One region of the Traorella sp. mt218 genome, then DNA from elsewhere that is predicted to be linked to it. Evidence: a T-box and tRNA genes for the amino acid it is inferred to sense, from the RefSeq annotation. Region 1 holds a T-box; the other holds one or more tRNA genes.
What was found. A T-box is a leader RNA that pairs with one kind of tRNA and senses whether it is charged. The one in region 1 lies ahead of alaS (alanine--tRNA ligase), so its partner is inferred to be a tRNA-Ala.
Positions count from the first base shown of each region.

Region 1 (4,438 bases):
GAGGAAGACGTATATAACGGTGATATTGGTGAGATCATCGAAATACAAAAAAAGGAAGAAGGTTATCCCGTTGACTGCATCATCGCTGATTTTGACGGTATCATCGTTGAATATACAAGGGAGCGTTTTGATCTGTTGACCCATGCCTACTGTATCTCGATCCATAAGTCACAGGGAAGTGAATATCCGATCGTCATACTTCCGATTACTTCTCAGCATGCATATGTCCTTAATCGCAGGCTCATCTATACGGGAATCACCCGAGCGAAGCAGTCATTGATCCTGCTTGGAAGCTATGATGCCTGTGTAAAGGCAATCCAAAATCAAAACGAACGTGTTCGTAAAACAACTTTAAAAAGAAGAATCCTAGATGAATAGGATTTTTTTCTTATGACATAATAATAGTAGAGGTGAGGAAAAATGAACAAAGGATTACTTGGACTAGCCCTGGGCCTTAGCTTAGGCATACTTGTAGGTTTCAACAATGAAGAGGAAATATCAGATCTTTGTCATCGTTCAAAGCGTATGAAAAAGAATATGATGAAGCAGCTTCATAATATTCAGGATTACTTAGATTAACCCCATTTGGGGTTTTTATATGAAAAAAATACGTATGATATTGAAAAGTCCCATATCCTGCTTTTATTTGATCGCTTCTGTCTTTTTACTGATCCTTCTCTTGAACCAGCTGCATATCTTTGAATGGCTTTATAATTTTCTAATCGTTTTAAAGCCGCTTTGGATCGGCAGTGCCATGGCTTTTTTTCTTCACCCTTTGATTAGCGCAAAGAAAAAAGCTTCTTTGTTTCGCATCATCTTCGTATATCTTATTTTTATTTTTTCTTTTCTGCTTTTATTTTTTATTATTTTTTTTCTGATTCTTGAAAATTTTGGCGGCATCATCAATAGTATCAATGATATCTATCCTGTCTTGCTTTCTTATATGGAGCGTTACCAGATCCTTGATTACATAGATACCGATCAGATTCAAGGTTTTCTGATGAACGGCTATGCGTTATTCGTTCCTTTTATTCAAAATTTTATCGGTTTTCTTACAACCTTCACGTTATCTATCATGATCAGTTTTTTTATTTCTTTGGAAAGTGATGTCATTGCGAATGAATTCAGAAAGTACGTAAAGGATTATGAAAAATACTTTGATCTATATGATATCTTTTCAAAGATATTACGTCAGTATATTTATTCCACACTCTTGGATATCAGTTATGTCACCGTGACCACAACTGTGATCCTCTATTTTTTTCATACTCCGTATGCCCCTTTATTGGCAATCCTGCTTGCTTTTCTGAATCTGTTTCCCTATGTGGGTGCCATTGCCGGAAGTCTTTTGATTTTTTTGATTCATTATCTTCTGGTGGGTGAAAATACCGGTTGGCTGGTAGTTGTGATATTCATCAATTCTCAGTTGGAGGGAAATATCATCCATGCATGGATCTGTAATAAGACGATGAAGGTCCATCCGTTATATTTATTTGTTGCCCTGTTAGTAAATGAATATCTTTTTGGACTCATCGGTGTGATCTTGTCACCGATCGTTGCCAGTATCTTTCAGATGTGCTTTGTGACTTATGGTGAATATCTGAATCGAAAAAATGTCGGCGGATGGGAAAAAATCGTTTCTGAGCAGATAAAAGAGCCTTGAGAAGTAATGAAGATTGTGGTATAATCAAGCCCGTAAATGAGGAAAAAGAGGAGTATGCTCAGATTCTTTTCAAGAGAGCAGATGGATGGTGAAAATCTGTAAAGATATGAGTTGAAGCTGCTTTGGAGTTTACGCGTAGCCTTACGCTAATTAAGGGAATTGAGGGCATGGGGCAACCCATGAATCAGGATGGTACCGCGTAGAGATTACGTTCCTGAAGCAGGAACGTTTTTTTATTGGAGGAGAGGAAATGAAACAGTTAACAGGTAGTCAGATTCGTCAATTATTTTTGGATTATTTTAAAAGCAAAGGGCATATGATCGAACCCGGTGCTAGCTTGGTGCCGCATAATGATCCGACCCTGCTTTGGATCAATGCCGGTGTAGCGGCATTGAAGAAGTATTTTGATGGTACGGAAAAGCCAAAATGCAATCGTATTGCGAATGCTCAAAAATCTATTCGTACAAATGATATTGAAAATGTAGGAAAGACAGCCCGTCATCATACGTTCTTTGAGATGCTCGGTAATTTTTCGATCGGTGATTATTTCCGTGATGAGGCCATTCCATATGCATGGGAGTTTCTTACGGATGAAAAATGGATCGGTTTTCCAAAGGAAAAGCTGTATATTTCTATTTATACGGATGATACGGAGTCGTATCGCATATGGACAGAAGTATGCCATGTAGATCCATCACATATTTTAAGAACAGATGATAATTTCTGGGAAATCGGAGAAGGACCATGCGGACCGGATACGGAAATTTTCTATGACCGCGGAGAAGAGTATGATCCTGAAGGATTAGGTGAACGTCTTTTCTTTGAAGAAATGGAAAATGATCGTTATATTGAAGTTTGGAACGTTGTTTTCTCCCAGTATGATGCGAAAGCGGGAGTACCACGCAGCGAATATAAGGAATTACCTCAAAAGAATATTGATACAGGCATGGGACTTGAACGTTTGGTTTCCTTGGTACAGGGTGGAGAAACAAACTTTGATACAGATTTATTTTTGCCGATCATCCATGCTACTGAAAAAATTGCGAAATATCCATACGAGGGTGAGCATAAGATGGCATATCGGGTAATTGCCGATCATATCCGTACCGTTACATTTGCCTTGGCGGATGGTGCATTATTTTCTAATGAAGGACGTGGCTATGTTTTAAGACGTGTGTTAAGAAGAGCTGTCCGTTATGGTAAGAAATTAAAGATCGAAGGTCCGTTTATGTATAATCTCGTACCTGTCGTTGTGGATATCATGAAGGACTTCTATCCTTATTTGATCGATAAGTGCGAATATATTCAAAAGCTGGTTAAAAGCGAGGAAGAAAGATTTCAGGCAACCTTGAGCGAGGGTGAAAAGCTCATGAAGGATGTCATGGCTTCTTCTAAAAACAAGGTCATTGAAGGCAGTGTTGCATTCAAGCTGTATGATACATATGGCTTTCCATTTGAATTAACTTGTGAAATGGCACAGGAGGATGGCTTTAGTGTTGATCACGAAGGCTTTGAAAGGGAAATGGAAAAGCAGCGTGAACGTGCTCGTTCCAGCAGAGATGCCTCTGAATCGATGAAATCACAGTCAGCTGACCTGATGGATTGTACGGTTGAATCAGAATTTATCGGTTATGATCATTTTGAATGTAAAGGCCGCATCATGGCCTGCTTCAAGGATGGGGTGGCATGTGATTCAATTGATGATGAAGGAGATGTGATTCTCTCTTCGACATGTTTCTATGCGGAAAGCGGCGGACAGGTTGCAGATACAGGAGTACTTGTGAATGATACGTGCAGCTGTGATGTTACGGATGTGAAAAAGGCTCCTCACGGACAGCCTTTGCATCATATCGTTGTGAAAGAAGGAAAGCTGAGCACGGGTGATCTAGTTGAGGGAAGGATCAATGTGCAGAAGCGTAAGATGACGACGTGCAATCACTCTGCCTGCCATCTGTTGCAAAGTGCTTTGAAGCTTGTCTTGGGTGACCATGTATCGCAGGCGGGAAGCTTCGTCAGTGATGAATATGTGCGTTTTGATTTTACTCATTTTGAAAAGATCAGCGATCAGCAGCTGAAAGAAGTTGAAAATCTGGTAAATCAGTTTATTGCTCAGCGAAATGATGTCGTGATCGAACTGATGAATCTGGAGGATGCGAAGAAGACAAATGCAACTGCATTGTTTGATGAAAAATATGGCGATGTTGTTCGTGTCGTAACGATGGGGGATGTTTCTAAAGAATTCTGTGGCGGATGTCATGTCCATAATACATCGGAATTAGGTGTCTTTAAGATTGAAAGTGAAGAAAGCATCGGTTCGGGTGTACGAAGGATCGTAGGTAAGACAGGCTATGCTGCTTATGAGGCTTTCAGTACCTATGAGGATACATTGAAGGCAATCGCGCAGGCTTTAAAGCTTAATGGCATCTCCCAGGTATATGGTAAGACCGTCCAGCTCTTAGATGAAAAAAATCATTTGCAGAAGCTCTGTGCCGATTTAAATAGCCAGCTGCTGCACGCAAAGGCAAGTGAGATTGCCAATGAGGCCGTAGAAAAGGATGATCTGAAATATCTGGTGAAGGTGATGAATGATCTTGATGGCAATGCCATGAAAAATATGGCATCTTCACTATTGGAGCGTATGAAAGAGGGCGTCGTATTTTTAGGAGGTGTTTGTGACAATAAGCTGGTATTTGTCGCAAAGGCTTCAAAAAAAGCTGTTTCCAAGGGAATTCATTGTGGTGATCTGATACGCAGCGCTGCCGCTGTATGTGATGG
Region 1 is NZ_JBVAYM010000015.1:52,708-57,145, reverse strand. Features, by position in the region: gene recD2 (SF1B family DNA helicase RecD2) at 1-378, shown strand, start outside; gene ACZYT3_RS08715 (hypothetical protein) at 421-579, shown strand; gene ACZYT3_RS08710 (AI-2E family transporter) at 599-1,663, shown strand; T-box leader at 1,694-1,882, shown strand; gene alaS (alanine--tRNA ligase) at 1,914-4,438, shown strand, end outside.

Region 2 (4,438 bases), on a different contig from region 1:
CTGACCATAAAAGCTCATTGAGGCATAAAGGCGCCGCCTTAAAAGCGATGATCTTGATAAGCGAAAAAGGAATATGATGAAGCTCACTGACTTTGCTTGCAAACGGAAAATGACGTCTTTTCATGATATAAAGCAAAACTGTCAGTTCGACGATTCGAGCAATCAACGTGGCAATTGCCGCACCGCTGACGCCAAGACGCGGAAAACCAAAATTACCAAAAATCAGACAATAATTAAAAAAAGTATTTGTCAATACGCTCAGCACACTGACCGCCAAAGGAATCTTTGTTTCACCAATACATCTCATGGCACTGCTGATCGCCAAAGAAGCCCCCAGCGGCAAATACGTAAGGCAGACGACTTGCAGATATTCAACCCCCACATTGATCAATAGCACATCATCTGTAAAGAAATGCAGGATCTGCCGAGGAAAAAATAAAGCCGCAAAGAAAAAAGGTAATATGATAAGATAGGAAGCACTGACAGAAAAACGGAAAGATTCCTTCATTTTCTGTTCATTTTCGGCACCAAAATACTGTGCGATAAAAATTCCCACGGCATTGATAACACCTAATGCCCCATAGTTCATGATCATAAAATAGCGATTGACAGCTGCCACCCCTCCTATTGCGGCATCTCCCAACTGACCGACCATCAGTGAATCGACTAAATTAACTGAAGTAGTCACCAGATTTTGAAGCATGATCGGAATGGCAATAGAGATTACCAGCAGATTAAATTTTCTGTTTCCTATATATTTATTCATATGTGACCCCCAATGAATCAAGAATAGCATATTCTTTTTTTGATAGTCAAGACAGTAAGAATCGTTTATAATAGAAAAGGGTGATTATATGGAAAAACAGCTGAACAGCCAGCTTATTTATGATGGGCGCGTCATTAAAGTAACCAAAGATGAAGTCTTATGTGAAAATGGAACGACTAGTTACCGCGAATGTGTAAAGGCACCGGGAGGTGTTGCTATCCTTGCGATCAAAGATCATGCGATTCTGCTTGTCAGACAATATCGTTATGTCGTTTCTGAAGAAACGATCGAAATACCGGCAGGTAAGATCGAACCAAATGAAGATCTGGCCGTATGTGCCAGCCGTGAGCTAGAAGAAGAAACCGGTTATAAAGCAGAAGAAATGATCAGACGTTTCACTTTCTATCCGACACCGGGTTTTTGCGGTGAGGTTCTTCACATCTATGAAGCAAAAAACTTAACGAAAGTTGAACACCCAAAAGCAATGGATGAAGATGAATGCATCAACAGTTATTTCCTTGACCTGGATGAAGCATACCAGCAAGTGATGAACGGAACGATTCGTGACAGCAAGACGATCATTGCGATTCAATATGCCATTCAAGCTTATAATAAAATATCTGATTAAAGATTTAATTTTTTTAAATTTTTTGTTGACAAGTGTATTTGTTGATGGTATTATATACAAGCAATCGGTGATATGGGCCTGTAGCTCAGGTGGTTAGAGCGCACCCCTGATAAGGGTGAGGTCGTTGGTTCAAGTCCATTCAGGCCCACCATCGATTTAAAATATACATGGGGTTTTAGCTCAGCTGGGAGAGCACCTGCTTTGCACGCAGGGGGTCAAGGGTTCGAGTCCCTTAAGCTCCACCATGTAAGCAGACAAACGAGTTAGAAGCATAAATGCTTATAACTCGTTTTTTTATAATCAACAAATGAATTTCAATTCATATTTTATATGATATAATAAAAATAACAAAAAACTATTGAAAAACAATAGAAATCATTAAAACATATTTCATTACAGGGAGGAAAATAAAATGAAAAAACTATTAAGTATGTTACTTGTATTAGGACTCTGTTCAGGTCTTACAGCTTGCGGCAATAATAACAGTAATGCCGATAAGCCAAACAACGAAAACGAACAGCAGGAAGAAATAAATGAAAAAAGTGATTTAGAAGCCGTTAAGGAAGTCTTTACATTAGAAACGGAAACTAATTCATATGGCTCCACTTTAGGATTGGCTAAAAACGATGACGGTGTGAAATTCAAAGTATATATCACCCTGGGGGATCAGGAAGCATCGGTTGTAGAAGCCTTTGGTGTCGGTGTCGGTACTCTTATCTATTGTGTCAACGGTGATGATTCAGAAACCTATATCGTAGATAATGATACTGTATTAGTTACTTTTTCTGATGCTACCAATGAATCCATGAAAGAAGATATGGAAAATTATTTAAGTGGCAAAGGATTAACTTTGGATCAGGTAAAGAATGCTTTGAAAGAAGAATTTAAATACTAGGGCGGATGCCCTTTTTATATTGTTTGACATTAGATTAAAAGAAAAGAATACCCATGAAGGTACTCAGATAAAATACTTAAAAATAAAGAATCAATAATTTTGGATAATCATTTACAAATTCACCTAATATGTTTACTCCAAAACAGTGAAAAAAACCAACAAAAATATGAGCTTACTGTCTTCTTCACTGCTTTGATCCTTCTTATTTCAATTAACTTTTTATAAAAAAGGACATAATGTATGTCCTTCCTTACTATTCTAAATTTTTTCATTAAAATATCACTATCCGTTTTATACTATTCATGAACATTTTAAATTTCTGTTTATATAAACCATTTTGTAGAACAATCTGAATAATAATTCACATCTACAAAAGATAAATAAGCATATATTTTTTATGATTCTTTTAATCTAAATGCTTTTCATTTCACGAAAATCATCCTAACATTTAAATCTATCATAATTGCTAAACTTAATCTGCTTTTTTATAAATATTACATTAACTTCTGTCCATAATAAGCATTTGGGCCATGCTTTCGCAGATAGTGTTTTTCCAATAAAGATTTTTGCATTGGATCTGCCTTCGGTGAGATAACCATTGTTTTAATTGCCATATGTGCTAGTGTTTCTAGAATAAACGCATTATTCAGTGCATCCATAGGATTTTTTCCCCACGTAAAAGGACCATGAGAACAAACTAATACCCCTGGAATACTCATAGGGTCTATGTTACGATGCATAAATTCTTCAACAATTACCTTACCTGTATTATGTTCGTAATTATTACTAATTTCCTCAAATTTCATCTCTCTTGTGCAAGGAATAGCTCCAAAAAAGTAATCGCCATGTGTTGTTCCAAATGAAGGAATATCCATTCTCGCCTGCGCAAAAGCAACTGCATTCATAGAATGTGTGTGCACAACTCCTCCGATAGAAGGAAATTTTTTATACAATTCCAAATGTGTTTGGAGATCACTAGATGGTTGCAATGATCCTTCAATAACTTTACCATCTAAATCTGTAACAACCATATCAGAGGCAGACAATTTATCATAAGGAACACCGCTTGGTTTGATTACAATCCAATTACGCTTTCTATCTATACCAGAAACATTTCCCCAAGTAAGAATTACTAATCCATATTCAGGCAACATTTTATTTGCCTGACAAACACTCTTTTTTAAATCTTCTAACATTTATATCCACTTCCATCCATAAATTTGTACATAGCAATCTCTCCACTTTCACGGTTTGCTGCGACTAGCCTATTTTCACCGAAAAACAAACAATTTGCAGCTCCTTTTCCATGATCGATAAGTTCCATATGATATGTTTCTTTCTCTTTGTCATAGCTTACTATAAATAATTCTCGATCTCCTTCACGGTTACCTACAAATGCACACGAATTGCCGTTCACTTTTCCTGTACAAATTGCATGAAGAAAAGGCAATCTTTTTGATGATCGATATACCCATTCATATCCATGCTCCGTTTGCCTATAAATGCTAAGCGAATCGCCATGGAAAGGAGAAATGACGATTAATTCTTCTTTACCATCTCCATCAAGATCTACACATACCATATCGCTAGCCTGTACATCCAATATTTTTTGATATTGCCATTCACACATTTTATTTTTTGGTGGAATGACCTTATATATTCCATTGTCTGCGCCAATGAGCGCAGCAGAAACATCATCTTTTTTCAATTTACAAAAACCATGATTATGATATAGACCACTAATCAGTGGTGTTAGCTTTAAAGGGTGATCACTATCATATAGGCTCAGATTCTCATCTAATTCTCCAACCCATACTCTTCCTGGACACGTCCAATCGTCTTTAAATGCATGTGCAGATTTAATTGTACAAGCTATTAAATATCGAATCCCCCCCTGTTCTAAAATACCAAAGCGATGAACAAATGGAAGTTTACATAACAGATTTCTTTCCCATATTCCATTTTTTCGTTGATAATATACAATAGCAGCTTTAGAACCATCATTAGGTGAATAAAACCGTTCTGTTGCAAATAAAGTAGGAACAATATCAGATATTTGCTCCATCGACATTACTCCTCCCGGCCCATCCCATAGTTGTTCGATTAGGCATCCCTCATCATCAAATAGATACGCCGGATCTTGTTTCTC
Region 2 is NZ_JBVAYM010000003.1:2,993-7,430, forward strand. Features, by position in the region: gene ACZYT3_RS02050 (MATE family efflux transporter) at 1-766, opposite strand, end outside; gene ACZYT3_RS02055 (NUDIX hydrolase) at 855-1,394, shown strand; tRNA gene ACZYT3_RS02060 (tRNA-Ile) at 1,469-1,545, shown strand; tRNA gene ACZYT3_RS02065 (tRNA-Ala) at 1,564-1,639, shown strand; gene ACZYT3_RS02070 (hypothetical protein) at 1,807-2,289, shown strand; gene ACZYT3_RS02075 (L-ribulose-5-phosphate 4-epimerase) at 2,784-3,485, opposite strand; gene ACZYT3_RS02080 (hypothetical protein) at 3,479-4,438, opposite strand, start outside.
Region 2: it has a tRNA-Ala gene. The T-box ahead of alaS (alanine--tRNA ligase) is inferred to sense a tRNA for this amino acid. The anticodon was not compared.